2 regions of the Paenibacillus nitricinens genome follow, and region 1 is predicted to be linked to the other one. Evidence: riboswitches for the same ligand, from Rfam matches in the RefSeq annotation. Region 1 holds a riboswitch; the other holds the start of a gene.
The links. Region 1 has a riboswitch for preQ1 ahead of ACN6KS_RS06295 (queuosine precursor transporter). Riboswitches for the same ligand answer to the same signal wherever they lie in the genome.
Positions count from the first base shown of each region.

Region 2: another riboswitch for preQ1. It lies ahead of queF (preQ(1) synthase); the one in region 1 lies ahead of ACN6KS_RS06295 (queuosine precursor transporter).

Region 1 covers NZ_CP183948.1:1,395,369-1,411,471, forward strand. The annotation lists gene catA (type A chloramphenicol O-acetyltransferase) at 1-508, opposite strand, end outside; gene pdxR (MocR-like pyridoxine biosynthesis transcription factor PdxR) at 871-2,322, shown strand; gene ACN6KS_RS06260 (D-alanine--D-alanine ligase) at 2,342-3,274, shown strand; gene ACN6KS_RS06265 (aminotransferase class I/II-fold pyridoxal phosphate-dependent enzyme) at 3,267-4,430, shown strand; gene cobT (nicotinate-nucleotide--dimethylbenzimidazole phosphoribosyltransferase) at 4,523-5,584, shown strand; gene cobU (bifunctional adenosylcobinamide kinase/adenosylcobinamide-phosphate guanylyltransferase) at 5,581-6,129, shown strand; gene cobS (adenosylcobinamide-GDP ribazoletransferase) at 6,126-6,941, shown strand; gene ACN6KS_RS06285 (YnfA family protein) at 7,020-7,346, shown strand; gene ACN6KS_RS06290 (methyl-accepting chemotaxis protein) at 7,403-9,091, opposite strand; PreQ1 riboswitch class I at 9,435-9,480, shown strand; gene ACN6KS_RS06295 (queuosine precursor transporter) at 9,491-10,204, shown strand; gene ACN6KS_RS06300 (AMP-binding protein) at 10,414-11,895, shown strand; gene ACN6KS_RS06305 (thiolase family protein) at 11,892-13,043, shown strand; gene ACN6KS_RS06310 (FAS1-like dehydratase domain-containing protein) at 13,040-13,441, shown strand; gene ACN6KS_RS06315 (MaoC family dehydratase) at 13,416-13,757, shown strand; gene ACN6KS_RS06320 (SDR family oxidoreductase) at 13,760-14,581, shown strand; gene ACN6KS_RS06325 (energy-coupling factor transporter ATPase) at 14,582-15,382, shown strand; gene ACN6KS_RS06330 (ATP-binding cassette domain-containing protein) at 15,367-16,103, shown strand, end outside.
Region 2 covers NZ_CP183948.1:3,593,646-3,609,748, forward strand. The annotation lists gene ACN6KS_RS15805 (cache domain-containing sensor histidine kinase) at 1-250, opposite strand, end outside; gene ACN6KS_RS15810 (response regulator) at 247-1,857, opposite strand; gene ACN6KS_RS15815 (ABC transporter substrate-binding protein) at 1,970-2,950, opposite strand; gene ACN6KS_RS15820 (ABC transporter permease) at 3,011-4,003, opposite strand; gene ACN6KS_RS15825 (sugar ABC transporter ATP-binding protein) at 4,036-5,535, opposite strand; gene ACN6KS_RS15830 (class I SAM-dependent methyltransferase) at 5,739-6,581, opposite strand; gene ACN6KS_RS15835 (DMT family transporter) at 6,614-7,528, opposite strand; gene ACN6KS_RS15840 (VanW family protein) at 7,691-8,509, opposite strand; gene ACN6KS_RS15845 (cysteine hydrolase family protein) at 8,510-9,034, opposite strand; gene queE (7-carboxy-7-deazaguanine synthase QueE) at 9,165-9,887, opposite strand; gene ACN6KS_RS15855 (6-pyruvoyl trahydropterin synthase family protein) at 9,880-10,362, opposite strand; gene queC (7-cyano-7-deazaguanine synthase QueC) at 10,362-11,024, opposite strand; gene queF (preQ(1) synthase) at 11,054-11,539, opposite strand; PreQ1 riboswitch class I at 11,691-11,734, opposite strand; gene ACN6KS_RS15870 (ATP-binding cassette domain-containing protein) at 11,837-12,163, opposite strand; gene ACN6KS_RS15875 (hypothetical protein) at 12,227-12,562, shown strand; gene murB (UDP-N-acetylmuramate dehydrogenase) at 12,632-13,543, opposite strand; gene ACN6KS_RS15885 (ABC transporter ATP-binding protein) at 13,695-14,495, opposite strand; gene ACN6KS_RS15890 (FecCD family ABC transporter permease) at 14,596-15,630, opposite strand; gene ACN6KS_RS15895 (FecCD family ABC transporter permease) at 15,630-16,103, opposite strand, start outside.

The DNA.
Region 1 (16,103 bases):
TAGTAAATATGGGTAGTAAATAGTTTCCCTCGTTATACACGTTCAGGTTAAAGGATGTGAAGCTGACCCACGGAATGCTAGAAATAGGGAAGGTGTTAGGTGGTTCGTTTGCTTTAGCGAATAATTGTTTAACATTTCCGTACATTTTCATATCATCCAGATAACGGCTGTAGAAAACATTAAATTCTTCACCGTATAAAGTCCAAATGCTTGAAAAAGTTTTATCATCATCATGGAAAATTGTAAAACTAGGCGACAAGCTATCCCAATAACCTAATCTGCCTTCGGAATCAAAACATGTGCGATATTCACTGTGGCGGTTTACAACCGTAGTTATCATGTGGATTATTGCTGGGTACAGTTTAATTTCCATATTTTTAAGCTCTGACAGTAGAAGGGTAATGTCAATATTTACGGTCATGCTATAGGTGCATTTGACATTGTTTAAATAGTGTTCGAAATAGGGTTTTCTATTCCAGTTATCAATGACAATCGGGTTAAAAATCATTTATAATGACCTCCTAAAAATTATTTCATTTTTAATTTTAGGAGGTTTGCTGGACTGATTTCACCATATCCTCATCCCAATCTTTCGAGAAATTATTTTGTAACGATGAGTTACCCTTACATTATATACATCTTAAACGATATTTTCGATGTTTAAATGTAAAAGGGAGAGGCTTTATTGTGCTGAGTGAAAAGCATGTTATCGTCGATTTCAGCTCTTGGCTGCGTCAAAGACGGATCGATTATAAGCAATTAATTGAAGAACATCGCGCATAGAACCACAGCCGGAGAAAAATCCCTTGGCTGTGGTTCTTTTTTTAAGCGCCTGATTATGCCATGATAGCTATGGAGGCGACCAAAGAGATGTTTAAGGATTTTAAGCTCATAGCCGGACGGCCGGTGTATATACAAATTAAAGACTATATGAAGCACTTAATCATAAAAGGCGGTCTGCAAGGGAATCAAAAGCTGCCCTCTACAAGAGAGCTCAGTACACTGCTCAAGGTTAGCCGTAACTCAGTAATTTCTGCTTATGCAGAGCTTGAGGATGATGGATTTGCGTATGCCGTGCAGGGTCAGGGAAGTTATGTGGCACCTACACCTCCTGGCAGTGAAACAATCTCTTCCTGGACGATGGACTGGAAGTCGCGTATCAATGATCATGCGCGGCTGGCGGAGGATCTGGATATCATGAAGCGCGGCATACGAGCGGAAAAGGGGACGATCTCCTTTACGAGCATCGCGCCTGATGAGAGTCTTTTTGATCTAGATAATGTGAAACGCTCCTTTATGGATCGTATGTCGGTGGAAGGCAACGTCTTACTAAATTATGGATATGCCAAAGGGTATAAGCCTTTAATAGACTATTTGAAGCAGTACATGGAGCACAAAGGCGTTGAAATGAAGGGCAAGGACATATTGATTACCAACGGCTTTACAGAGGGATTCGATATTGTATTGTCTGCACTTAGCAAAAAGAATGGTTCGGTCATCTGTGAGAATCCGACGCATCATACGGCGATCAAAAATCTCAAGCTGAACGGCTTTGAGATCACCGGGATTCCTATGGAGCGTGATGGGATTGATCTGGTTGAGCTGGAGAAGGCATTGCTGGAGCAAGCTTTTGACTGTGCTTACTTTGTCCCTTCTTATCATAATCCGACCGGTATTGTAATGTCTCCTGAGAAAAGACAGCGGCTAATGAAGCTGATGAATCGGTACCAAATCCCCGTGATCGAGGATGGTTTTAACGAGGAATTACGCTATTCGGGCTCACATGTGGCTCCACTTATCGCAGCAGCAGGTAGCGGCAACAGCGTAATCTATCTAGGTAGCTTCTCAAAAGTACTTTTTCCGGGACTACGCGTAGGTTGGGTGCTGGCAGATCAGGAGCTGATCTATTCCCTTGAAAGCGTCAAGCGCGCACGTACCATTCATACCTCTACACTGGATCAATCCATTTTGTATCAATACTTATTGGGTGGACATTTAGAGAAGTATTTGAAAAAAGCCAGAGCGGAATATAAACGGAAATATGAATTAACCCTGCAATGCTGTAAGGAGTTTATTCCTTATACGGCGTTATCAGGGGATGGCGGACTGCATCTTTTTGTAACTTTCGCGGAGGGGTTTAATACAAGGGCGCTGCTGGCGGCCTGTCATGAGCAAGGGGTTATTTTTACAGCAGGAGATATATTCTTCACAGACGGTAAAGGTCAAAATACGATACGGATCGGTTTCTCTAGAGTGACAGATGCGGATATCCGCAAGGGGATCGAGATTATTGGCACAACAGCACGACAACTAATGGGATAAAGAGGTGCTTGAGATGAAGATGAAGGTAGGCGTGATTATGGGCGGGGTGTCCTCAGAATATGAGGTATCCATGAATAGCGGTAGAGAGATTTTGAAGAATCTAGATCCCAATAAATATGAAGTTACTCCAATAGAGATCACCAAGCGTGAAGAGCTTATTGAGCAGGCGAAAGGAATCGATATCGCGCTGCTTGCGCTCCACGGAGCTTACGGAGAGGACGGTACGGTTCAGGGGACGCTGGAGACGATGGGGATTCCTTATACGGGTAGTGGCGTTATGTCTAGCAGCATTTGTATGGATAAAGATCTTTCCAAAAAGCTTATGCGCTGCTCAGGCGTCCATACAGCGGATTGGCTGTGCTGGGATAGTATGAAGGATTATTCTGAAGAAGCCGTAGAGCGGATTGGATATCCTGTTATGGTGAAGCCATGTTCAGGTGGTTCGAGTATCGGTATGGAAAAGGTGAGCTGTAGCGAGGAGCTGTTGAGCGCAGTACAGAAGGCTTTTGCCTGTGATCAGTCAATTCTGATCGAGAGCTATATTCAAGGTCAGGAAATCACTTGCTCTATTCTAAATGGGGAGATGCTGCCCGTTTTGGGAATCACCTCGTCACATGCGGAGTGGTTCGATTACAGCGCGAAATACGATGATGGCGGGGCAGACGAACGGGTCATTGACCTACCAGCTGAGGTGTATGAGCGAGTACGTAATGCAGCCTTAACTTGCTACAAAGCACTAAAATGCAGTGTGTATGCAAGGGTGGATATGCTAATCAAGGATGGTATTCCGTATGTGCTGGAGGTGAATACATTACCGGGCATGACGAAGGCGAGTCTTTTACCAAAAAGCGCGCAAGCGGCAGGCTACACCTTTAGCGGACTGCTGGACGAGATTATTTCCCTTTCCCTAACAGAAAAGAGTCCGAAAGAAGAGGTGCTCAGTCATGCATAATGAATGGATTACTCCGCGTGTACGGGAGATTGCCCCCTCGGGGATTCGGGCTTTTTTTGACCTAAGTACAGGGAATCAGGATATTATATCGCTTGGTGTAGGCGAGCCTGATTTCGTTACACCGGAGCATGTAAGAGCTGCCTGTATTCGTGCTTTGAATAATGGGGAGACGATGTATACACCAAATTCCGGCTTGTTGGAGCTTAGAGAAGAGATCGCCTCTTATCTGCATACAAGCTTCAATCTCCGCTATGAGCCAACTAACGAGATTATGGTTACAGTGGGAAGCAGTGAAGCCGTGGATTTGGCTCTGCGGGCCTTTATTACACCCGGGGATGAGATTATCGTCCCTTCTCCGAGCTATATTGCGTATTCGCCGATTACTCATTTGAACGGTGGGGTTACAGTAGAGGTTGAATCTTCAGCCGAGCAGGGGTTTAAGCTTACTCCTGAAGCGTTGCGGCAGGTAATTACCCCGCGTTCCAAGATTCTTATGGTTAATTTTCCGACTAATCCTACAGGGGCAGTAATGACTTACGAGGATTGGCTGCCCATTGCACAGATTGTAAAAGAGAATAACTTACTTGTCATATCAGATGAAATCTATGCCGAGCTAACCTATGATCGTCAGCATGTCAGCATAGCCGCACTTCCCGGGATGTTGGAACGAACAATTGTTATTAGCGGCTTCTCCAAAGCTTTTGCGATGACTGGCTGGAGAGTAGGTTATGCTTGTGGTGATCAGGAATTAATTGCTGCGATGCTCAAAATCCATCAGTACACTGCGATGTGTGCTCCAATACTAGGTCAAATCGCTGCCATTGAATCACTACGGAACGGTATGGAACATAAGGAACATATGAAACGATGCTTCGATGAGCGAAGAAAGCTGCTGGTTAATGGATTTCGATCTATTGGTTTACCTTGCCACGAGCCGGAGGGTGCATTTTATGTCTTTCCTTCCGTCGCTAATACCGGAATGAAGTCAGAGAATTTCGCTTTGCAGCTGCTCAAGGAGGTTGGTGTTGCTGCGGTCCCGGGCCATGTGTTTGGAGCAGGTGGAGAGGGGCATATTCGCTGCTCTTATGCAGCATCCCTACAAAAATTGACGGAAGCGTTGGAGAGAATCGAAGGATTTATGAAAGTGAAGTTGTAATTCTAGTGGTCCCCATCTATCATAGATGGGGGCTTTTCTGTGTAGATAAGATAGAATAGGTTATACGGATATCTTTAATTGGAGGTTAAAATATGATTTCAACTATTCAAGAAGTAATTAAACGAATCACACCAGCGGATGAACAGTCTTTCCTCAAGGCGGAGCACCGTTTGAACATTCTAACCAAACCACCGGGCAGCCTGGGACAATTGGAGACGCTGGCCGTTAAGCTCGCTGGAATTTCGGGTACGGAGCAGCCTAGTTTCACCAGACGAACGGTAGTTGTGATGGCTGCCGATCACGGTGTATGCTGCGAGGGAGTTAGTGCATTTCCACAGGAAGTCACCATGCAGATGGCCTATAATTTTCTCAGCGGAGGAGCGGCGGTGAATGTACTGGCACGTCAAGCTGGGGCTGAGGTGAAGTTCGTAGATATCGGTGTTAACGGTGATCTTAGTCATGAGGATCTGATTGATCGTAAAGTGCGCCGTGGAACGGATAATATAGCCGTGGGACCTGCGATGAGTCGTGAAGAAGCGATGAGTGCTATGCTTGTAGGAATAAGTATCGCACAAGAAGCGATTGAGAACGGGACGGAGATTTTTATTACAGGTGAAATGGGCATAGGAAATACAACGGCTAGCGCTGCCATTCTGTGTGCTCTAAAAGGAATAGCACCTGAAGAAGCCGTCGGAAGAGGAACGGGAATTGATGATGAACGTTTACTACATAAGATTGCTGTTGTGGAACGCGCTTTAAAGGTGAATCAGCCGAATCCGGCAGATCCGCTGGATGTATTGTCCAAAGTAGGGGGATTGGAAATTGCCGGTTTGACTGGTCTGATTCTTGGCGCAGCCGCTGCTAGGGTACCTGTCATTCTGGATGGTTTTATTTCGGGCGCGGCGGCTCTTGTGGCGAAGGCGCTTGCGCCAGAATCCATTGCTTATATGATAGGCTCCCATCTATCAGGAGAACAAGGACATAAGCTGATGCTTGAGCAGCTTGGTCTTGAACCGTTGTTTAACCTGGGTCTTCGTTTGGGTGAAGGAACTGGAGGCGTATTGTCCCTTCATTTAATAGAGGCGATATGCCGCATTTTGAGTGAAATGGCCACCTTTGAAAGTGCAGGCATCTCTGGAGCTGGAAAACAATGAGTATTCTTGTAACGGGAGGCGCGCGTAGCGGGAAAAGTGGTTTTGCAGAAAAATTGATGTCGTCACTGGCAGATCAGGCCTTCTATGTTGCAACCGGACAAGCGTTTGATGATGAAATGAATGAACGGATTGCACTGCATCAGCAACAGCGCTCGCAAAGCGGATATGCTTGGGAGACGTTAGAGGAGCCTTATGATTTGCCAGATCTTCTTAAGCGTTTATCTGGTGAAAAGGCGGTTCTCGTAGATTGTCTAACGTTGTGGTTATCGAATGTACTGCTAGCCATGGAAGGATTTACGGATAGGCAAGAGTTGATAGAGAGCGAGATTACAAGACTTGAAGACAGTGTACGCACATTTCAAGGAAACCTCATTTTGGTCACTAATGAGGTTGGAGACGGTATTGTTCCGGAGTATGAGCTTGGCCGATTGTACCGTGATCTGGCAGGACGTATGAATGCGCTGCTTGCTCGGCAATGCGAGCAGGTTTTTTTAGTGACTGCTGGCATTCCAATTGAACTTAAGAGCAGGGAGTATCGTTTATGAGGGAGCGCAGGGATGCTGCCGCGGCTGCCTTTCAGTTTTTGTCCCGGTTTCCTATAAAGAGTGATCCCGGATTTTCTCCTGAGCTGCTGCGCCGAAGTGTGTTGTTCTATCCCGTGGTGGGTGCAGCTATCGGACTGTGTGTAGCTGCTGGGGCAGCTTTGACGGGATTGATTTTACCAGCTTGGCCAGCCGCTGTCATTACCCTCATTCTATGGGTAGGACTCACCGGAGGTCTGCACCTCGATGGCTGGATGGACAGTGCGGATGGTCTGCTAAGCTACCGACCGAGGGAACGGATCTTGGAGATTATGAAGGATAGCCGTGTGGGTGCGATGGGTGTGCTCGCCTGCGTGCTGCTCTTGCTGTTAAAGGCTTCATTAGTGGCAGCATTAATCGAAGGCTACGCCTATTACGAGCTGCCACTGCTCTTGCTGCCAGCGATCTGGAGCCGCTGGTATATGGTGCGGGCAATGGTGCATTATCCCATTGCCCGCGGGAACGAGGGGCTGGCCGCGGGCTTCGCCGGCCTCGCTCCCTCGCATGAGCGGCGCGCGCTGGCGATAGCCGCGCTACTCTCGCTAGCCGCAGCCGCTGCGCCTCTGGCGCTTGGCGCTGGCTTAGCCGCGTGGCCGCTGCATCTGGCGGCAGCGTTCCTGCTGCCGGCAGCGGCCTTGGCCAGCGGCACCGTGGCTGCGCGGCGGATTAGCAGCCGGCTCGGCGGGCTCACCGGCGATGTGTACGGCGCGCTGAATGAGCTGCTAGAGGCGGTGCTGCTACTAGTGTTAGTGTTGCTTCAGCACAATTTCATGTGACTGGCTCCTATGATGACGTTGTATCATATTTCGCCAATCATTTTGATTTTTTAGAGTTCAATAGGAAAGAGGGATGACATGGTTGCTGCCATTCTACTATTTGTAATTGCCGGCCTTGCTGAGATCGGAGGCGGGTACTTAGTATGGTTATGGCTAAGAGAATCAAGACCTCTATGGTACGGTTTGGTAGGTTCTTTGATTCTGATAAGCTATGGTATTATTCCTACGTTGCAGAAGTTTCCATCCTTCGGTAGAGTGTATGCAGCTTACGGCGGGGTATTTATCGTGCTCGCTGTGTTGTGGGGCTGGCTAGTAGACAAGAAAACACCCGATGTATATGACTGGGTTGGTGCTGTTATTTGTGTGATCGGCGTTTCGGTCATTCTTTGGGCGCCGAGACACTAACAAAACCCCCCGTTCAACACTTTCGTGTGAACGGGGGGGTTATATAAGCCTAAGCTTTAGATCTTAAATTGTTGCACAGCTTCCTGAAGCTTCTTAGCCTGCTCATATAGATGCTGCACGGTTACTGCATGTCCTTCAAGCTCTATACGTTGACGCTCCGAGTTCTCGGATAGTGTGTCCGCATTTTCTTGGGATCTTGAAGTAATTTGTGCGGTTTCCTCAACGGAAGCACTAACTTCTTCTGTACTTGCTGAGATTTGCTGCGTCGCCGCAGATACAGATTGAATATTCTGATTGATGCTTTGGATCAGAATCAGAAGGTGATTGAAGGCGTCGCCAGCTTCTGCCACCTTGCCTACCCCGGAGGCTACTTCAGAATTCACATGGTTCATCTCAGTAACGGAGCGATTCATATCTTCCTGAAGTCCGAGTAGGAAATCACGAATCTGCTCATTCGCATTACGGGACTGTTCGGAAAGCTTGCGTACTTCTCCGGCAACAACGGCAAAGCCGCGTCCATGTTCTCCTGCACGTGCTGCTTCGATCGAAGCATTGAGCGACAGCATTTGGATTTGCTTCGTAATTTCAGTAATACTATGAACGACTTCTCCGATCATTACTGAACGTTCGTTCATAACTTGTAATTGCTCCAGCGACTGCAGGGAGGCGCGTTCAACATGGCGCATTTGCAGAACAGCGCTTTGGGCAATCTCATTACCGCCAATCGCTTCAGCGGAAGCTTCACTAATTTGCTCAGTGACTTCGGTGGCTGCTGAAGCAATATGCTGAATGCCGAAATTGATTTCTTCCATAGCTTTTGAATTATCTAGAGCGCTGCTCGCGATGGTTGTACTACCTCTTCCAATTTCTACAACAGAAGTACTAGAGTGGTCTGCCATTTTATTTAAGACCTCAACACGTTCTCTTAAAGAATTGGAATCGGTGACCACGGTGTTTGAGGTGACGAGTACATGTCCGATCATTTCTTTTAGGCGTAGGGTCATCGCTTGGAAGCTTCTGGATAGCTGAGCTACCTCATCACTGCCTTGAACCGTTAATTCCTCTGTGAAATCTCCCTCTGCGAGACGGGCACTGTAAGCTGCAAGCTTTGAGATAGGACGGGTTATCCGCATGCTCATAAACCAGGCGCCAGTTGACCCTATGATCAGCGTTAGCAGAGTGATCCCCGCGCTGGTCCACAGGATACTGTCTGTTTTTTCTTGAATAAAGCTTACATCACTGCTGATTCCGATAACCATCGTACTTCCGGGAATTCCGATATAAGCTGACTTATGTACACCATGCGAGTCCTTGTATGTATCGCTTAGTCCACTCTTTCCTTTAAGGGCTTGCTGCATTGCAGAGGATACCTTAACAATTTCCTCGGGCTTTAATTTTGCATCATGATCTACGGACAGAACCTCAGCTTCCTTGCCTTTTAGATTGAGTAGAAAAATAGTCTCAACCCCATGCTGCTTTCTCTTATCCTGAAAATAGAATTCAAGATTGGTGGCTGCTTGTTCGTTCTTCTTTAGTGCTTGCTGAGCATGCATTGTATTTATGTTCTTATATACGTCCTGAGCAGCTGCAGTTAGAATTTGATTGATTTGTGGCATGACATAGCTGTTGAAAATACTGGTGGATATAAAGTAGAAGCTGGTACTTAACAAAAGAGACGTGAGTAATAGAACTACAAATAATAAACGCGTAAATCTGCGACTGATCGACTGCTTGAAACGAAACATATTGTTCTCCCCCTTTTTATGGGCAGTGAAGCCCCATTTCTTTATATCCCTACCGACTGCTAGTGACTGGCAACCTGCAATATATTCCATAGTTATGTAATATATCAACTAAATGGATCGGGAATGAAGTGTTTGATACTATTCTATAGAATTAACCTCTGGATGAATAGTGAAAGTTTTAGTTTATAGAGCATATTTTTCTGAAAAAGATGAATTATTACTGACACTTTTATTTTTAGTTAATAAAAATGGGTATAAATACCCATTTCATAAATTGTTTATTTTTATGGATTGTTTGACGACAGTGTGATAGAGTATTAATGTTTTGTTCCAAAACTTAATGTAAGCCGCGGTTCGTAACCATCCCGCGTAAACAAAACTAGGAGGAGTTTAAGTAATATGTTTAATTTGTTGTGGGGAGTTTTATTTGTTATTGTCAATTTTGCTTTTTTTCTGCTCTGTTACCGCCTGTTCGGCAAAAGTGGAATGTATGCCTGGGTAGGTATCGCTACTGTAATTGCTAATATTCAGGTAGCTAAGACGATTGCTATGCCATTTGATATCGTGATGACACTCGGAAATACGATGTATGTCACTTTGTATATGACCAGCGATTTGCTTAATGAGAAGTATGGACGAGCAGAAGCACGTAAAGCGGTTTGGTTTGGTTTCTTCACCTTGCTTATGACGACAGTCATTATGCAGATGGTACTAGTATTTAAGCCACAAGAGACCGATATTGCTCAGTCTTCTTTGGAGACGATTTTTGGGCTGATGCCTCGACTAGCGTTGGGTAGTTTAACTGCTTATTTCATTAGTCAGTTCCTAGATGTTCGGTTGTATTCCTGGATTCGCAAATATTACAGCACCTCAAGTCAGCTGTGGATCCGTTCGAACGGTAGTACGATGGTTAGCTCTTTTGTGGATACACTAATCTTCTGCACCATTGCATTTGCTGGGTTGTATAACTGGAGTGTGTGGTTTGAAATTTTGCTTACAACGTATCTGGCGAAATTCTTACTAACCGCAGTCGGCACACCTATCTTATATATCGCCCGAACTTTTACTTTTGCTGAAGATGGGGCATTATCATCCGCTCAAAAGAAAAATTAAACACAATACAGCCAGCGCGTACCGATCATAATCGATGCGCGCTGTTTGATTTTTCCAGTCGTAAGAGGCTTAATCGTTCCATATAAATATGTACATAAAATTAATATAAAGCTAAAATAAGCTATCGTAGCCATTCCAATTGTATCCCATGCAATTCAGAGGTGTGCATAATCGGTAGACACAGAAATTACGAACAGGTGTGATGAAGGATGAATCTAGTAGTTCCTATACTGCGTCATGCAGCACAGCAGCCCGACAGTATTGCCTTAACCCATAACCAAGCGAGTCATACTTATGCAACATTAGTACAAGCGATGCGGAGAATTGCGAATGGTCTACAGCAAAAGGGTCTGAGACATGACAAAATCGCTATTTTATCTACGAATCGCATTGAATTTGTTGAGGTTTTCTTGGGGGCTATTTATGCAGGCTGTGTTCCCATCCCTTTAGATCCCAAGTGGAGTGCAAACGAACAGCAGGTTATTATAGAGCAGTGCCAGCCGACAATGATTTTTGCCGAGCCGGAAGCTGCAAAGAATTTGGTCTTCAGGGAGCAAGCGATCCCAACAATGATTTTTACAAAAGATCGGACAGGCTCCTATGATCAGTGGCTGGATGCGCTGAAGCCAGAAGCTGAATTGGATGAGACGAATGAATTATTATTTATCGGCTTCACTTCAGGCACAACTGGACTGCCCAAAGGATATATGCGTACCCATTTATCGTGGTTAAAGAGCTTTGAGGTATCGAGTGCTGCCTTTAAATTGGACGCTATGAAGGATGTTTTAGCACCGGGTCCGTTTGTGCATTCGCTGTCCTTGTTCGCTGTAATGCAGAGTCTGTATGGCGGAGCAAACTTTCATATTACGCAAAAATTTAGCGCCACACAGGTGTTAGAGCTGTGCAAGCAGATTCCGGGTGTGGTGTTGTTTGTTGTACCGACAATGCTTGAATCCATGATGCGGCAGGCTGTTCCTGGGCAGACGCAGATTGATGCGATTATTAGCTCAGGTGCAAAGTGGTCGGAGTTGTCCAAAAAAAGGGGCATAGAAGTGTTCGCTGGAGCGCGTCTCTATGAATCCTATGGTTCCTCAGAAGCGAGTTATATTAGTTATTTGGATGTTCTGGAAGAGCATAATCCGAGCTCTGTAGGCAAGCCCTATCCCGGAGTACAAATTTCCATTCGTGATGAAGAGTTCCATGAAGTCCCTGCGGGGGAGATTGGGCAGTTATATGTGCGAAGTGATATGATATTTCTAGGCTATCATCAATTGCCGAACGAGACTGCAGCAGCTTTTCGAGACGGATGGCTTATTTTGGAAGATAATGTTTATCAGGATGAAGCGGGGTACTTATATCTGGCAGGTCGTTTGAAAAATAGAATTATCACCGGTGGGCTGAACGTTTATCCAGAGGAAATAGAGCGAGTGTTAGAGCATCTTCCTGAAATAGAAGAAGTAATGGTGCTCGGCGTCCCTGACGATTATTGGGGAGAACAGTTGGCCGTGCTCGTGAAATGGAATGGTGAAAAGCACTTATCTATAGACGAAATAAAGAATTATTGTCGCCAGTATTTAGCAAGTTACAAATCGCCGAAGCAGCTGCTGACAGTTGAAGAGTTTATTTATACAAGCAGTGGCAAAATTGCCCGGCAAGCGATGAAAGACTATGTGAAAAGAGCGATGGTATGATAGAAGCAGTAATTGTTATGGCAAAACGTACACCGATTGGCAGGATGGGCGGCTTATTAAGTACATTTGAGCCGGAAGCATTACTGGCGCCGCTTATTCAGCATATTGTGGCAGAGACGAGCCTAGCTAAAGAGATGATCGATGATGTCATTATTGGAAATGTGGTCGGTCCGGGTGGAAATATTGCCCGGGTCGCTGCGCTTGAAGCTGGGCTTCCTGTTTCGGTTCCGGGCGTTACTGTGGATCGGCAGTGCGGTTCTGGGCTAGAGGCTATTAATATAGCAGCAAGGCTTATTCAAAGCGGTGCAGGTGAGATTTATTTAGCTGGCGGCGTTGAGAGCACGAGTCGTGCCCCTTGGAAAATGAATAAGCCCCAAACCTTGATGGGGGTTCCACAGCTATATACCCGTGCTCATTTTACACCAAGCGCTTACGGTGATCCGGATATGGGGATTGCTGCGGAAAATGTAGCGCGGAAGTACGGGATTTCACGAGAAGAGCAGGATCAATATGCCTTAAAAAGCCACCAAAAGGCTGTTCATGCTCAGCAAAGCGGCCGGTTTCAGCAGGAGATTGTACCTCTTCTGGTTGAGGGGGAGTGGGTGAACACCGACGAATGTCCAAGGGCCAATACGAGCTTGGATAAGCTGCGAATGCTCCCTTCAATGTTTGAAGAAAAAGGCACTGTCACCGCTGGAAATGCCTGTCCAATTAATGATGGTGCGGCGCTTGTATTAATGATGTCCCGTGAGAAATGTAGGGAACTCAAGCTTAAACCGATTCTGCGTATCGTGGATGCGCAAGCGGCAGGTGTAGATCCGAATTATTTAGGTATGGGGCCCGTTCCAGCTGTACAAAAGGTATTACATCGTCAACAGCTGACCATAGCCGATTTAGATATCGTAGAGTTTAATGAAGCCTTTGCTTCGCAAGTTCTTGCCTCACTGAATGAGCTTCAGATCCCACAGGAAAAGGTCAATCGTGGAGGAGGCGCATTAGCTATCGGTCATCCATATGGGGCGTCCGGAGCTATTTTAATGACTCGCTTATGTGCTGAAATGCAGCGTACGGCTTATAAAAGGGGACTTGCCACTTTGGGCATTGGCGGAGGTATCGGTTTGGCTACTCTTGTGGAGGCGGTAGAATGAACAGCATTCATCATCAGATTTATGTGACTGCGGAGTGGATATCGGATTATGCACATAGTATTGAGGCACCCGTGCAGACGTATAAGGGCAATCTGATTGCTCCTTCTACGATGCCTATTATTTTTTGGCAGGCCTTCGATATTCCTTGGCTTAGCAAGGGAGAGCCTTTGCTTCATGGCACTCAGAAATTCTCATATCAAGCACCGATTACGGCAGGGATGACGTTAGATTGTGAATTAGCATTAACGAGCAAGGCGCAAAAAGATGGCCGGCAGGGCCAACTGACCTTTTACACACATACGCTGGTTTGTAAATGTGAAGACGAGCTTATAGTCACCGCAGAAACAGTGTTAATTCGGGTAGGTGATGATCATGATGAGAAAATGTATAACGGCTGAGGCCATCCGGCTATATGCAGCAGCTTCCCAAGATCTGGCCGCGATTCATCTAGATGAGGATGCAGCAGCTAAGGCTGGATTTAAGCGGCCCATTGCGCAGGGGATGTATCTAATGGGATTAGCCCAATCCTTATATATCGAGGAGCATCAGGCACAGTGGATCACTCAGTATGAGATGAAATTTCATCAGCCTGTTGAGGTCGACAATGTTGTGATGTTTGATTATGCAGATGATGATGCTCTTGTGAAAGTGACCCTTACAACAGAAGCTGGCGATGTTATTGCTACGGGAGCTTTTTCAGTGAAAGAGGTGTAGTGATGAACAAAGTAGCCTTAATTACTGGAGCAACCAGAGGGATCGGGCGTAGTATTGCCGTGCAGCTCGGCAAGTCCGGTTATATAGTGGTTGTAAATGGTACAAAACAAGTCTTGATCGATGAAGTTGTCCACGAGATTCGACAGGCAGGTGGTGAAGCATTAGGCTACTCTGCTAATGTAGCAGATCCAGTCGCGGTCTCGGTAATGGTAGATGAGGTTATTGCTCAATACGGTCGTATTGAGGTGTTGATAGCGAACGCTGGAAATTTACAAGATCAGAAATGTCTACGGATGACGGATGAAGAATGGAAGGCTGTGCTGGATGTGCATTTAAATGGTGCCTATTACAGCATTCAACGTGCACTGCCACATATGCGCCAGACAGGTGGTGATATCCTGTTGATGACCTCAACGGCTGGATTAACAGGCTCTGTCGGTCAGGTGAATTATAGTGCAGCCAAGGCTGGAATACTCGGAATGATGTGGACACTCGCAGCGGAGCTGAAACGCGATGGAATTAGGGTCAATGCGATTTCACCAGCCGCGTTAACGGATATGACCAGACCTGTCATTGATCACTTGAAAGTGAAACATGCCAGCCGTAATGAACCGTTCCCGGAGTTCTGGCGAATAGGTGCTCCAGAGGATATTGCTTCTTTCGTAAATGCATTATTGAGTGAGAACGATGCGGATTTAACCGGTGAAATCTTTGCTGTGAATGGATCAAAAGTGACGAAATGGGAGAAGCCTGCTCCTGCATTTTCTGAGAACAGCATCGGGGCATTTTTCGCTACGTGGCACCGTCAAAAGGGGAGTGAATAAATGCTTACCTTCGATCAAGTTCATTTTTATTATAAAAGGGATCAGCCTGTCCTAGAAGATATCAGCTTTACGATAAATGCAGGTGAGTTTGTGGCGATTGTTGGCGCGAATGGCTCTGGCAAATCCACCATTGCAAAGCTCATGGATGGTTTGCTGCTGCCTCGAAAAGGGTCGATACAGTTTAAGGGCCTAGATACCGCAAAGCCAGCTGAGCTTGCAGATATTCATCAACAAATTGGCTTTGTTTTTCAGAATCCAGAGGATCAATTTATCACCACAACCGTTATGGATGAGGTGATTTTTGGTTTGGAGAACCTTCGTGTGCCAAGGGAGGAAATGCGCAGCCGATTGGAGCATGCCTTGCAGGCTGTTCATATGGAGGATTATCTGGACGCGATGCCACATCAGCTCTCTGGAGGTCAGAAGCAACGTGTCGCTATTGCGGCTATATTGGCGATGCGCCCGCAAGTCATTATTTTCGACGAAGCCACCTCTATGCTTGATCCTCAGGGAAGGCAGCAGGTGCTTGCTATTATGCAAGAGCTGCATCGTCAAGGTCTGACCATTATTCAGATCACTCACCATATGGAGGAAGTGCTTTCAGCAGAACGATTATTACTCCTGCATCAAGGGCGACTTGAGTATGATGGTGCTCCACTGGCCTTTTTTAAAATGATGCCTGTTGCGGACTATCAATTACAACTACCCTTTGCCGTGCGCGTACATGCATTGCTACATTCAGCAGCGCCGCCAACAGCAGATTGGAAGGGGAACATTCGATCACAATGGTCTACCAATTAGATAATTTAAGTGTAAACTATGCTGATCATATAGCTTTACACAATATTAACTGCACTATTACTGCGGGCAAATGGATTTCGATTATCGGTCCCACGGGCGCAGGAAAGTCTACCTTTGTCAAAGTGCTGAAGGGCTTGATTCCCAGCGTAAAAGGAGATTACTCCATTGATCAGCAGCCTGCTCCCAGAGATGCCAAAGGACAATTAAAGGTGGTCCCGGAGCTGGGCTTCGTGTTTCAATATCCGGAGCATCAGCTATTCGAAACCACAGTGCAAAAGGAGCTTGCTTTTGCTCTGAATCTGCAGGGTGCTTCACGCCAGCAAATCACGGAGGCGATTGAAAGGATTTTACCGCAAGTGGGTCTGTCAGAGGGCATTCTCCCGTTAAATCCATTCCAACTAAGCGGTGGAGAAAAGCGCCGTGTGGCCATTGCCTCCGTGCTGATGACGAATCCTAAGCTGCTAATTTTGGATGAACCGACAGCTGGGCTAGATCCTGCTAGTCAAGTATCCTTGCTGAAGCTACTGAAGACTTGGCAGCAACAAAATCAGCGCACCATTCTCTTCGTTTCGCATCAGATGGAGGATGTTGCTGAGTACTCGGATGAGGTTTTGGTTTTCCATAAAGGTCAGCTGGAAGGACATTTTGACCCCAGAACACTATTTATAGAAAAGGAAGAATTATTGGTGGAGCTGGGCTTGTCCATACCTGAACCCGTACA
Region 2 (16,103 bases), 2.2 Mb from region 1:
TCTCAAGATCACTGCTAGTTAACACCAGAGCAGCAATGCTCTCCATGTTGCTAATATAATTCTCGATGTTCAGTTTTACTTGTTCTATTAATTGTGAGGTATAGGCTACGGAATTCCCCATGACGGCTGCTGAGGAGAGTCGATATGAAGTATAGGTAAGTACTATAGTGGTGCAGAGGATAAGAAGCGAAAAAGAAATCGCGATATTATTATGAATACTTCGACTTCGGAAGAAACGATGAGGTTTCATAGAAGAAGATTCTCCTTCTGTCGCTGTCGATATTCCTTAGGTGTGATCCCAACATTTCGTTTAAAAATAACACTGAAATACTGAGGATCAGCATAGCCCACTCTAGCAGCGATATCATAAGTCTTCAGCTGTGTGATGGTAAGCAGTTCTTTAGCTTTTTCCAAACGGAGGCGAGTCAAATACTCAATAAAAGTCTCACCGGTATGCTGTTTAAACGTTGCACTGAAATAACTGATGCTCATAAAAATATGGCTACATAACTCATTGAGTGAAAAACTGTCATTATAATAATTCTCCCGGATATAAGCTTCCGCGGCTTTCATCTGAGAATCCCTTACCGTAGTTCTTTGTTCCGATAGCTTGAGGATCAGCTCATGGCAAGTTCTCTCCAAATAATTCCTCGCTTCCTCTAAAGTCTTTAGAGCAGCAACTTCTGCGAACATATTATGCGAAACAAGCTCAGTATTGGGGAATCCAATATCGGCCACATAATTCATTAGAGAAACGAGCATCTGGTAAATGATACTGCGGCAACCTTCTATAGAAGAGCTATTGCTCTTTAATTCCTGAAACCATTGTGAGAGAACCTCTGAGATCGCTGATGCTTTCCCTGTCTTCAACGCGGATATAAATTGCTTTTCCCAAGAAGTGAAGTGCGCTTGATCCAACCCTTTGCCAAACTCAAGATCCTGAATGGAGATCACCTTATCGATGCCTAAAAGATAACGATATTCTAAGGATGAAATCGCTTCCTGGAAGGATTGTGGAATTTGTTGCATGCTAGCATATTTTCTACCGATGCCGATGGTGGCGGTCAGCTTCAAATACTTATTCAAGCTGGTCTGAACCTGATCCGCGAGAAGCTGTGTTGTAACTTCAATTGCTTCTGAATCTCCTGATAATATCGCAGCGAGTTTACCATCTCTAGTCTGAAACACCACCCCGCACTGCCCCTTCTCAAGTTGCTCCTGCACAATGTTAAATGCAGCAAAACGTAGTAGCTCAGCATCAGAAGCAATGTCCTGGCTTCGACTCTCCATTTCTATCTCGATTACGATTGCAAGGTAAACCGCGCCCTGAAGCTGTATATGAAAATAATTCATTTTATTCTCGATCTCATCGTTCTTCATTCGAGTCGTAACCAGTTTCTCCAGAAAACGTTCGCGCAGTAAAGGTAAGCTCTGATTTAATTGCATGCGAAGCTTAGCGATATTGGCCTTTTGTAAATACTCTTCATCCAAATCCTGCTTCATTTTGCTTAGAAATTCTGCAAACTCACGAGCATTAATTGGTTTTAACAAATATTCTGTCACCTTCAAGGTTATTGCCTGTTTGGCGTAATCGAAGTCTTCATATCCAGTTACGATAATGACCTTCATGTCGCGGTACCGTTCCATAACAGCTTTTGCCAGTCCTAAACCATCCATAAAGGGCATGCAAATATCTGTAATAATCACATCTGGTCGAAACTGCTCGATCGCATCAAGGGCATCTCTGCCGTTATCGAAATCTCCAACGAGCTCAAAACCATAATTATTCCAAGATATCTTCTGTTTAATCGCTTCCCGAACCTCATCTTCATCATCAACCAGAATAATCTTATACATCCAACACCTCCTCAGCTATGAACTCATCGATCGCTTACATGTAAATGTTTACCTTTTTAAATAAGGATAATAGAGGTTGCCTATTTAAGGCAACCTCTATTATAAGTAGCTTCTATTCGTATAGCAGAGGTTTGATCTCATCGGAATCCATATTGTTCTTATCGTACCAATGAAACCCGGTGTCAATATTCTTTTCTACGGTTTCCCCTTTAAACGCCTGCACAGCCGCCTTCACCGCTTGATAACCAATCCCAATAGGGTCCTGTGTAACCGCGCCAGCCACAACACCACTACGAATGGCATCCATTAACTGTTTACCAGAGTCAAATCCGATGACCACAATCTTTCCACCCATCTGCAATTCATTTACGGCATTAGCCACACCTACCGCAGAGCCTTCGTTTGAGCCATAGATCCCTTTAAGATCCGGATTGGCCTGCATCATCGCTTTTGCAAGATCCGTGGACTTCAACTGATCTCCGCCGCCATATTGCGGCTCTAATACTTCAATATCTGGATATTTCGCTTTCATTTGTTCTAAGAAACCATCACGACGTTGTTGACCTGTGCTGCTTGTTTGGTCATGTACTACTAGACCTACTTTACCTTTCTTGCCAATCAACTCCGCCATTTTATCAGCTGCTAAAGCGGCGGCTGCTTTATTGTCCGTCGCTGCTGTTGCTACAGGGATATCGCTATCTACACCAGAGTCAAAGCCAATGATTGGAATATTGTTTTCCTTTGCCTTTTCCAGATATGGAATCGCTGCTTTGCTATCGAGAGCTGCTAGCGCGATTGCTGCTGGTTTCTTATCTAGCGCCGTCTGAAGCATCTCAATTTGTTTATCTACCTGACTCTCGTTTTCAGGGCCTTCAAACGTAATCTCGACATTAAACTCCTTGGCAGCCTTCTCGGCTCCTTGCTTCACCGCTTGCCAGAATTGATGCTGGAAGCCTTTTGAAATGACTGGGATATAGGGTTTGTCTGAACCGGATGCACTCTTGTTGCTATCACTGTTGTTACAAGCACCAAGTAAGGTAGTAGCCAGTAACAAACTGGCAAGCATAATAATCCCTTTTCGACGTTGTTTCATTTAAATCTTCCCCCTCGTCATTTGCTTTGTATATCACTCCGTATGGAGATAATACCTCTTTCATTGCTTCCGTCTGCGAAGAATATCAGCATACACTGCGATGATGATGACAACACCGACAATGACTGTCCGCCATTCCTGAGCAACGGACATAATCTGTAAGCCATTCGTCAGTACACTCATAATCAGTGCACCAATAATCGTACCTAGAATAGATCCTACGCCCCCGCTTAAAGATGTGCCTCCAATGACGACAGCCGCTATAGCTTCTAATTCATAACCGGTGCCAAGTGACGGCTGCGCTGAATTAAGTCGTGAGGCCATCAGGATACCAGCGATTCCACTGAAGATCCCTGTGATGGTGTAGATTACAATCTTCCATTTGACCGTATTTACACCGGATAAGCGAGTCGCTTCTTCATTGCTGCCAAGCGCAAAATTATAGCGCCCAATAATGGTCTTCGACAATATGATGCTTGCGATAATTCCGAGCAATAAGAAGATAATGATGGTATTCGGAATGCCTGGGATCATCTTACCCATAGCAATCTTGGCAAAGATCGGATCATCATTGAAATAAATAGGCTTAGCACCCGTTATGACCAGTGATAATCCTTTAGTAATCATCATGATCGCCAGCGTAGCAATGAAAGGTGGAATATTCATTTTCGCCACCATTAAACCGCTGATAAAGCCACATAGTGCACCAGCTAGAATCCCGCCTACAATACCGAGTGGAACGGGTAGACCCCAGAATGTAATGAAGACGCCAACCATCACGGAGGAGAAGGTCATCACCGTACCCAAAGCAAGATCGATCCCACCTGTAATAATTACAAAGGTTGCGCCTAGAGCTAATACTCCAATTACAGCAGTAGAGACCAGAATTCCAACTAGATTAGAGAATTGAAAAAAGTTACTTGAGGCTACCGAAAATACGATGACCAATATGATCAAACTTGCGAATGCCAATAATTTTTGTTTGAACCCTGATTGCGCCCCGGTTTGCTTCGAGCCGATAGGTTGGCTAATCCCTTGATCTGCGATCTTCATGACCTTGACACCTCCGATAAACTCTTGAACGATTATGAACGCATCGTCGCATATTTCATAATTGCTTCTTGCGATGCTTCTTCTGCGGTTAGTTCTCCGGTTATACGTCCTTCACACATGACAATAATGCGATGGCTCATTCTTAGAATCTCTGGGAGATCTGAAGAGACTATAATGATCGCTTTTCCTTCGCTGGCCAGCTGATCAAGCAACTTATAGATCTCACTTTTCGCCCCTACATCAATTCCACGTGTCGGTTCGTCGAAAATCAGCACATCGCAGTCTCTCGTCAACCATTTACCGATAACCACTTTTTGCTGATTGCCACCGGATAAGAATTTGACTTTTTGACTTATACTTGGTGTCTTGGTTGCTAGTGCTTCCACATGTTGCTCCGCTGTCTTTCGCATCTCGCGATCCCTCATCCATCCGAAGGCATTGCGGAACTTATAGAAGGAAGCCATCGCATTATTCATGCTAATGTCCATCTCTACAAGCAGTCCGTAGCGTTTGCGATCTTCGGACAAATAGCCAATACCCTGCTGCACTGCTTGATGAGGATGTCGTATACGTACCGTATTTCCATGCAGCTTAATCTCACCTTTATCGATAGGATCAGCCCCAAATACTGCGCGAACAACCTCAGTACGTCCAGCTCCCATTAATCCTGCGAAACCCAGAATCTCACCCTTATTCAGATGAAAGCTGATATCCTTCAACAACTGCCCGCTAGAAAGATTTTGAACCTCCAGAACGACTTGCTGCGTCTGTTTGGAAATCGTCGGCTTTGACGTTTGATAGAGTTCTCTACCGACCATCATGCTAATAATCTGATCAATGGTTATTGAATCCGTCCGAACAGTATCCACGTAACAACCATCCCGCATGACTGTAATGCGATCTGTGATCCGTTTCAACTCATCCATGCGGTGAGAAATGTATATAATACCTACACCTTCTTCTCGTAATTGCTCAATCATACGGAATAACTCGTTAATTTCCGTATCTGTCAACGCTGCAGTTGGTTCATCCATAATCAGTACCTCCGCATTGAAAGACAAAGCTTTTGCGATTTCAACCATTTGCTGATTAGCAACTGTCAGATCTGAGACCAAAGTCTTCGGATCCAGTTTTAGATTCATCTGATCAAACAGTTCCTGCACCTTACGATTAAGCTCCAGATCATCAACGAACCATTTCAGTGCCTTACGCGGCTCACGACCAATAAATATATTTTGGGCCACTGTAAGATGCGGCATTAGATTCAGTTCCTGATGGATAATACTAATCCCCAGTTCCTGCGCAGCGCGAGTATTGGCAATCTCCACCTCAGATCCCTTGTACCACATCTGCCCCGCATCCTTGGAATAGACTCCTGTTGCAATCTTCATTAATGTAGATTTTCCTGCGCCATTTTCACCAACTAATGCATGCACTTCCCCGCGCTTCAGCTCAAATTGACATTGATTCAATGCGTGAACACCGGGGAAAAATTTATCAATCCCCGCCATTCGTAGTAATAATTCGTCCATTTCATCTCCACCTCAAATCCTTTAGGAGTGCTTTTTTATTGAAGTAATCGCTTTCAATATTGAATGTAAAATTATTGTATTGCCTATAGGCTTCAAATGTAATGGAATATTCTCCGCAAAAAAGTTTAAAATTTTATGTTTTAAAGCAAGCAAAAAAGACTGCACCGTCTTTTCATGGACGATGCAGTCTTTTATAAGAATTATTAATTCAAACCCTTTCCAGCCACCAAGGTGTACGTCTTTGGGATTCCTTTATCAAAAACATCCGAGGATAGATTGGGCTCTTCGGCCAATTGGCGGATCACAAGTCCAGAACTAGCAGCGGCAGTAACGATTTCTCCAAGCGTCCAGCGGCGCCAATAGACAACGCTATGTTCCTGTTCGCCTACAGATTTGCCTGTGGAAGGCAAATACTTGGAATACGAGACCTTCTTTTCTTCCAATGTTGTATCGAAATAATCCCCACTAACTTTGTGCTTGCGAATCTTAGCCGTAGATCCCTTCGAGATTATAAGCTTAGTTGTCACTGGATGGAAATCACGCAGAACAAAAATCCCACCAGGAAAAAGTAAACGACGGACGGTTTCCATAAACGGTGCAAGATCGGTAAAGTAGTGCATAATTCCTAACTCAGCAAATACGATGTCATATGAACCATCTAGGACGTGATCTGGAAGCTTAAGAACATCTGATACGATGTAGGTAAGCTGAACACCCGCTTCTTGTGCGAGATCAGCGGCATAACGCGCATTTGCTTCCGAGAAATCGGCAACGGTTACGTCCGCTCCAAGTAAAGACAAAGCGACGGCCTTCATGCCATTTGATCCCATGAGATTCATCATCTTTTTACCCTTTACTTCTCCAAAATAAGAAGAGAGCGGGTACAGCTTCGCACTTGGTTCCTTGATTAATTTGGCTGCTGCTTCTGAAGGTGTACCAAATCGAGTAACCCAAGCTGTGTATGTGTCTTCGTTCCATAGTTCCTCACTGGTTGGCCCTGTGCCTTTTCCAGAAGGTAGTTCTACATTGTGATCTTGTTCTTCCATTCCTTGTGACCCCTTTATGATTAAAATATCTGTTATGAAGCATTCTGAATGGTATCTGCCACCCGAATAGTTTTCTTTCTTCCAGCGTACAAATATACACCGAGTCCAAACATGACTAACAGTCCTCCAGCCCATTGCAGCGCTGTTAATTGTTCACCTAAGAGCAGAAAAGCTAGGATGCTAGCACCCACGGGTTCTCCTAAGATGTTCATGGATACCGTAGTTGCGGATACATACTGAAGTAGCCAATTAAATAAAGTATGCCCAAATACCGTGGGTACCACAGCTAGCAATATGAAAATCCCCCACTCATTCGCAGGATAATTAAAGAAGGAAATCCCCATGAACAGATTGTATATGGCAAACACGCCAGCTGCTGACAAGAAGACTATCAAGCTATACAAATAGGAAGGCATACGCACCACTAGCTTTTGACCGATAAGCATATGCACAGCTACCGCTACAGTACCTCCAACCGATAACAAATCGCCTTTAAGATTATCCGCAGAGATTCCAATATCTCCCCAGCCGATAAATACTACACCACCAATAGCAATACTCAGTCCCAGAATAGCAGACGCAGCCGTTTTTTCCTTATACAAAAAATAAACGCCCAGCATAATAAATACGGGCTCCAGCGCCATAATCATCGTTGAACTAGCTACCGAAGTATACTTCAAAGAGCCCATCCAAAGCAAAAAATGTAGAGCAAGCATAGTGCCTGAGAGCACTAACATGATCCAGTCCTTTTTACGAAGCGCAACCGCTGCTCCACTATATGGTCGTGCAAAAGGCAACATCAATAGCGAGGTGAATAACAGCCGATACATGCCTTGAATAGACGCTGGTGCTGCAGACCATTTAATAAAAATAGCAGAAAATGAGATGGCCACAATCCCAATCAACATTAATATTGGAATAGGAAGTGGCGGTTTTTTAAGATTCACATGGTACGCGTCCTTTCAATATCTAAAGTCACTTATGTTAATTTAACGCAGACCGTAAAAAAATGCATCTATTTTCATTAGATTTCACTAAAAAAAGCATACGCCACGTCATTTCTGACGAGAGCTCATGCTTTATGGGTACGCGTAAGATCCTGTTGGCTCTTATCCATGAAGAAGCGGGGAATACATCATAAGCGCATAATTATCGGTTACATCTTCATCTCCAATTAGGTCGCCGGTACGTGTATATACTTTTCGACTAATCTTGTTACTGCGTATATAGCCTCCCCAAGGTTCTAGACTAATTCGATGATCACTTTCGTACACTTCATATTTATAAAGGGATTGCTCCTCGCATCTCCATTCCCCATGTAAATGGCTGTCATCCAGCCAGAGCTTTAATTGATAGGCTTGATTCGTATTATTCTTCACTTGAAGGTCCAAATAATTATAAGAACAGGTGGCCCCGCTTCCAAATGGCTGTGTACGCTGTTCATCTGGAAAAACATCATAGCTGTGCCGATGCCGTTCCGTAACCGTAAGAGGTGTATGCAGTGTCATCCAGTAGATCAGATTGGACAGCTGGCATAAGCCTCCGCCAACCCCGGAATGGAACCCACCATAATGCAGCACCATTCCCTCCAGATACCCTTTTCGCTTCGTGGGCTTTCCAATGCTTCTCCAGTAAGAAAAAGTCTCCCCCGGCCGCACCATAAGTCCATCCAGTTTCGCTATCGCCAGACGTAAATTGGTTATTTTATTGTATTGAAGCACCATATCTACATTCCGTAGACTTCTTAATAACGGTGTAGCATGAGTCATCACTTCATTAGATAAAACTTCACTAGTGCGTTGCTTCGCCACCTTGCTGCGGCTAGTACACCATTTCAGATATCTTTTGTAAATAAAATATCGCTTTCCGGCAAATAGTCTAAGTCGAGAACGCTGAATAGGTTTCATGGCAGCCTGAGAGGTATTCATCTAGAACTGAACCTCGCTTTCAGCTCGTAACTGGGCGAATCTCCCTCCAAGCAGGGCATTATGATGCTTAACGATCTGTTCACTATTCAGCATTTTGTTATCAAAGGTGCTATGAGCGTCTGAAACCAATACACTTTTATAGCCCATGCTGTATGCGCGTCTTATCGTCGTATCTAGACAGAACTCACTTTGCATTCCACAAATCACCAGATTCGTGATCCCCAGCTTCTGTAGCTCATCTTGCAGTACGGTTCGGTGAAAAGCATCCCAAGTAGGCTTCTCCACAATAACTTCGCCTTCCTGCGGTGTGATACGATGACTAATCTGCCACGTGGGCGTTCCTTTTGTATATTCCTCATCTTCTGTATGTTGGACATAAACAATTGGAGTGCCTGCCACCCTAGCTTTGTGCTGAAGGGAAATAATTCTCTCCATCACCCCCTCTTCATCGTACAGCTTTTGATCAGGGTAGGAGAACATAGCTTCTTGAACATCAATAATTAATAGTGCAGTTGAATTTTCCAAGTGGATAACCTCCTAGAGCTTTTACAAAAATAATACCAGATTATGGGACACTCTATCTACCTATTTAAAGACTCCAATCAACAAAAAAAGGGCATCTGCTAAGCAGACACCCACATCATTACAATCCTTTTTACTTACCGCGTTTATTATGCCAGATTAAAGCATGCAACTGTGGAAGTACTCGCACTCTATTCATTTCTGAATCCATAATCACTTTATTAAACAGCCATTCCAGCCTTCCCAAAAGTCGAGCAGAAATGTCTCCTTCTTCAGTGACATCATCATTCCCAGGCTGCAGGAAGAGCGGCACATTGGGATATCGCTGGTGAACGTCTTTTGCATAATCAAAATCCTTGTCATCAAACACAACGACTTTCAGGCTATGTGTAGAACGGCCCGGATTCTCCATCTTACGCATGATGGTATCTAGCATCTCCCAATTTGTCGTCATCCCTGAGCTTGGTGGTTTCGGACTGATGGTCAGCACATCCACATCATTGAACCAGTCCTGCCATTTACTGCCCTGAGTTTCTATAGCCGCTTGTTTCCCTCGCTCATGAAGCTGGTTAATAAAAGTGCCCATCCCATCACCAATTAAAGCAGGATTACCGCCGGAAATCGTAACACAGTCGAAATTATCTCCAGCTATAGCTAAAAGTTCATTCATAATTTCATCGGCTTCCATCATTCGAACCTTGTCTTTCGCCGTGCCGTCCCAAGTGAAAGAGGAGTCACACCAGCCACAGCGATAATCGCAGCCATAGGTGCGGACAAACATCGTCTTCACACCAATCACCGCACCTTCCCCTTGAATGGTCGGACCAAACATTTCAATTACGGGAATCTTACTCACAATCACAGCCTCCATACAAGCGGTAAGATGGCCCATCCTCAGGGATATCTTCAGCCAGTACCTCTGCCCAGGAGGTTGGTGTCTCCCACAGCTTTACAGCGTAGAGCGGCAGCCCAGCTTGCTTCAGCTTATAGGCAATATAGGAGGACATATTCTCAACTGTGGTGCGGAAAGACAATAAAGCTACTTTGGAGCCAGTATTCATTAACGTCTCTAATACAGGTTCATTTCCCATAGCGAGAAAAGCGTGATCTAAACGATCTACAAGGCTTAGTTGTACTGACATTTTGATATCGCTGAAATCAATAACAAACCCTTCATCCGAATGGCCTTCCGCGGTCATAGGTTTACCCTTGAGCACTACTTCGAGCTTATAAGTATGTCCATGCAGATTGCTGCATTTCCCCTTGTGGCCCACTAATTGATGCGCCGCGTCGAACGTGAATATTTTGCAGACTGAAACCTCGTTTAGCATTAAGAACTAACCTCCGTTCTTTCTGCCTCATACTGTTCAAGACCACGCTGACGTAAAAGACAAGCTGGACAAGTTCCACAGCCACTCCCAATTATGCCGTTGTAACAGGTTAATGTGTGTTCGCGAACATAATCAAAATAGCCCAGTTCATCGGCCATCTTCCATGTTTCTTTTTTATCCAGCCACATCAGTGGAGTGTGTACTGCAAACTCATAGTCCATAGATAAATTCAGCGTAACATTTAATGATTTCACAAATACATCACGGCAGTCCGGATACCCGCTAAAGTCCGTTTGGCAGACACCCGTAACGATATGGGAGTAATCCAGCTGTTTAGCTAATATTGCCGCAAAAGATAAAAACAACAGATTCCGTCCGTCTACAAACGTGCTAGGAAGCTCATCGCCTTCGCCAGCAACGATATCAATATCTTGGCGGGTTAGTGCATTGGGTGCCAGCTGATTCAGCAGCCCAAGATCTAGGATATGCTGTTGTACATTAAACTTAGCCGCTATTTCTGTAGCCACTTCGATTTCGGCCGCATGCCGCTGATTATAATTGAAGGTAACAACCTGCACTTCCTCAAATTGCTTCAAAGCCCATACCAGGCAAGTGGTGCTATCTTGTCCGCCACTGAATACGACGAGTGCTTTCTTATTCATCTAAATCTCTCCTTATCAACTTATTGGGATTAGCGGTTGTCCACTTTTTCCGGATAGAGGTCATGATTGATTAAGCGGTGCTCCGCTATCGCTTCATACTTCGTACCCGGTCTTCCATAGTTGCAATAAGGGTCAATAGAGATGCCTCCACGCGGAGTGAACTTCCCCCACACCTCAATGTAACGAGGGTCCATCAGTGCGATCAGATCATTCATAATAATGTTGACACAGTCCTCATGAAAGTCACCATGGTTACGGAAGCTAAACAAATATAGCTTTAATGATTTGGATTCCACCATTTTCTGCTCAGGAATATATGAAATATACAATGTAGCAAAATCCGGCTGGCCTGTTACAGGACATAAGCTTGTGAACTCAGGGCAGTTGAATTTAACAAAATAATCACGCCCAGGATGTTTGTTATCAAACACCTCTAGAATATCTGGATCATAACCAAACTGGTACTGCGTTCCCTGATTCCCAAGCAAAGTAACCTCTTGCATTTCCTTTTTCATTCTTCCTTCTGACACGACAAAAAACCCCTCTCTTTTCCTTCGGCCTTGGCCGGTAATGGAAAGAAGAACGAGATTTCGAAAACTTGGCTCCACTAAGAAGAAACGGAAGCAACGTCCCGGTAAAGGAGCGCATCCGCTTATATGATTTAATATACTCTTAGTTTTTTATAGAGGGAGTTCGCGAACCTCTCCTGCATCATCCGTGCAGACTTCTTCTTTAAGCATATTGCGTCTTGAACTATACCATGGGTAACCTGCTCCTGACAAGTTCTACGCTTTGCCTTAGCTTTTCCCTTGTCAAACAGTTGGAGTTTCCATGACTTCATTCACTCGATTTCCTGCTACCCTATACAGATCAGCGAACAGGTCCAGATTATTTCGAATAGAACTACGCATGTATAGATTCGGAAGCTCGTAAACAACACCAATTTGAGCATGAATTTCTTTTTTATGATGTGAAATATTCATGCCATTAATTAAATTTTCTCCGCTTGTAGACTGAAGTAGACCTGTCATCATACACATTGTTGTTGTCTTCCCAGCACCCTTGGGACCTAGAAACCCAAAGGCCTCGCCCTTTTTCACAGCAAAAGTAATTCGTTCTAATATAGCAGAAATATGGATTCAAATCCTAAGAAAAGGGTAACTTAAACTTAATAATCTTCGAGGTAAAGGTGGGCTCATCTAATGGAACAAAGTATACAGAAACTTATGGACTGGATTAACAGTCATGTGAATGAAACTATTGTAATTGAAAAGAAAGAGCTTCGTGATCTGGATAAAATTCATTTTAATCTAGAGGCCGTTGAGTTTCGGAGTGCGGAGGATGTTATCGATGATTATCTAGGGAGTGCAGTAATATTAAAAGGATTTGGCAGCACTTTAAACGCCGATGGTGAGCTAGTATCGCTACCACACTCCACCTATGACTTAGCTATTGACGGGCTTCGGATTGAGGACATAGGGGATCGTAAGGCGGAAATTACGACAGATCGAGCTAAATATACCCTCTCAATAAATTAAGCAAGATGTAATAACAGCAAAAGAGCCCGCAGTAAATTTGGGGCTCTTTCGATTTATACGATCAATAAGTTACTCTTCTCCAATGATCTCCACTTCAGTTTCCAGCTCCACACCGAATTTATCCATCACAGTCGCCCTTACATGGTGAATTAACCCGATGTAATCACTGGCAGTTGCATGATCTGCATTTACAATAAACCCTGCATGCTTCTTGGATACCTCAGCACCACCGATTCTTGTTCCCTGCAAGCCACTCTCTTGAATTAACTGACCTGCAAACCGACCTGGAGGACGTTTAAAGACACTACCACAGGAAGGATACTCAAGCGGTTGCTTGGATTCACGCAGGTAAGTAAGTTCATCCATTTTCGACTTGATGGCTAATGCATCACCTGAAGTCATAGCAAAATTGGCCTCAAGTACGATGTATTCACCGCTTGCGAACACGCTTTTTCTATAACCCCATTGCAGCTCATCCCCTTGCAGAGTCACCAATTGTCCGCTCTTAGTTATAGCTAGCGCACTATGCAGTACATCTTTAATTTCTCCGCCGTAAGCGCCTGCGTTCATGTATAACGCTCCACCAACCGTTCCTGGAATGCCACAGGCGAACTCAAGACCCGTAAGCTCCATATCCAGCGCATATCTGGAAACATCAATAATCTTAGCGCCGCACTCCGCATATAAGAGATTGTCTCGAATCCCCACATCCGTTAGTCCTGCCGTCTGCAGAACGATTCCACGTACACCGCCATCGCGGATAATCACATTCGAACCGTTCCCAAGTACCGTAAGGGTGATCCCATTCTGTTCCGCATATGTAACAATCTTTTGAATTTCCTCATAAGTAGCTGGTGCTGCCAAAATATCTGCTTTACCGCCCATTTTGGTATACACGTGATCTTTTAAGTTCTCATGACTCTTCACAATTCCTGCAGTCATTAACTGCTCTAGGTCATTTTGAATTTTGTCAATATTCATGTTTCATGCTCCTTTAACCATGTATAAATGATGGTCCTTAATCTATTTTTAGTAGTGGTATCATGGATTTGTAGGCAACCCCAACTGTAACAACGAACAGGCTCCCTTGTCAATGACGGGAGCCTGTTCGTTGTATGATTCTCGAATATGATTACACCGCTTTATAGGCAGCAAGCTCGTAAGGAAGGCACAGTGGCACTCCCGTACGTGGATCTGGAACAATATCTGCTTCAATGCCAAACACTTCGCGCAATACATTTGGGGTCATAACCTCAGTAGGTGATCCTTCACTAATCACAGTCCCCGACTTGATAGCTACCATATGCTGCGCATAACGAGTAGCATGATTCAAATCATGCACGACCATGATAATGGTACGCCCTTCTTCCTCATTCAGCTTTTGCAGAAGCTGTAGGACTTCAAGCTGGTGAGCCATATCTAGAAATGTTGTTGGTTCGTCTAAGAACAAAATATCCGTCTCTTGTGCCAATGCCATAGCGATCCAAGCGCGTTGACGTTGTCCACCCGATAGACGGTCAATTGGACGATCATGGAATGGTTCCATCCCCGTAACGGAGATTGCGTTCGAGATAATGTTGCGATCCTCTGCGGTCATTGTACCGAAACCTTTTTGATGGGGGAAACGACCGTAGCTGACAAGCTCAGAAACCGTTAGACCGTCTGGAGCTGTTGGGTTTTGCGGTAAAATCGCAAGTTGACGAGCTACCTCTTTCGTTGAAAAGTTATGGATTGATTTGCCGTCTAGCATTACACTGCCGCTCTTAGGCTTCATGATCCGAGCCATCGTTTTGAGGATTGTAGATTTACCGGAGCCGTTAGCGCCCACTAGTGCAGTGATTTTTCCCGTAGGGATAGTCAAGTTCAATCCTTTAACAATTGTAGCCTCTGCATACCCAATACTTAATTCTTCTGTATTCAAACGTTCTGACATGATAACAACTCCTTATAAGTTTTATGGAGCTATGCTCCTAGAATGAACTACATAATAAATTTCGCTTCGTAAGCACGCGCTACGTTGTATGGAGCTATACTCACGCTTTTGATTTGGCGAGTAAATATAAAAAGTAAGGTGCGCCAATAATTGCAACCACAATGCCCGTGGGAACTTCTGCAGGTTGTAATACCCATCTGCCGATCGTATCGGCAGTAATCATAAGGAGTGCCCCTGTCAACGCACTAGCCGGCAATAATACCTGATGACGGGGCCCTACGAGCCTGCGAGCCAAGTGTGGTGCTATCAGTCCAACGAAGCCTATACCTCCGCTTACAGCAACGCAGGAGCCGGCAAGCGCCACTGCTGTCATGAGTAGAAGAATACGCTCCTTCTCCACTCTCATTCCAAGCCCTAGTGAAGTATGATCGCCTAGATTCAATACATTAAGAATCCGTGCTTTATAGAAGGCAAACGGTAACAAAATCACTATCCAAGGTAACAGAGCAAGGACAAATCTCCAATCCCCACCCCATATTTTACCGGCGATCCAAGTCGCTACAAATTGATAATTATTAGGATCAAGCCGAAGTACCAACACAAGCTGGCAAGCATTAATTCCGGCAGCGACCGCAATCCCGATAAGGATCAACCTTGTTGGAGATAGACCATCTGCTTTCCGATAAGCGAGAAGATAGATTAAAGCGGCGGTTAAGCTAGCCCCTCCAAGCGCTAAGAGCGGCAAGACGAATACCGGAGCTGCTGTTGTAGCCGGAAAAAACGAGATGAAAATGATTACCGCAAAACCTGCACCCGCACTTATGCCCAGCGTAGCCGGCTCAGCAAGTGCATTTCGTGCGAGACTCTGTAAGATACAGCCTGACACTGCAAAGCCCGCTCCAACCAACAGTGAAATTACGATGCGAGGTAATCTAAAATCAAATAAAATAAGCTTTTGCTGATGTGTTCCATCTCCCAGCAGTGTATGTAATACCTCCAATGGGGATAGGCGCATAAACCCTGTATTCATACTGATAATAAACATGACGACGATCAGTATAGCTAGGAGCGATAATACTGTAAGCACGCGTTTGCGGCGTTCTTTTTCAAATGGAGAAAGGGTTAATCTGTGCATTACAGCTCCCCCTTCCGCTTACTCGCCAAGTAAATGAAGAAGGGTACCCCGATAATGGCAATTAAAGCGCCTAGCGGCGTTTCATAAGGTGCATTGATCATTCTAGCGGCGATATCCGCAAAGATAATCAATAAGCTCCCAAGTACTGCCGAGCAAGGAATAATCCAGCGATAATCTACCCCCACGAAATAACGCGTAACATGTGGAATAATTAGTCCTATAAAAGCAATCGGGCCAACCATGGATACTGCACTTCCGGCAAGAACGACTACAACAATCATACATGCCAACTGGACTAATCGAGTCCGCTGCCCCAGACCAACGGCCACTTCCTTACCTAAACTGAGCAATGTGACGGAACGCGATAACATCATCGCTGCAATTAATGCCACAAACACCCAAGGGAAAATGATTTTGATCTGAGTCCAGCTAGCTCCTCCCATTCCACCAGCTAACCAAAAAGCTATATCCTG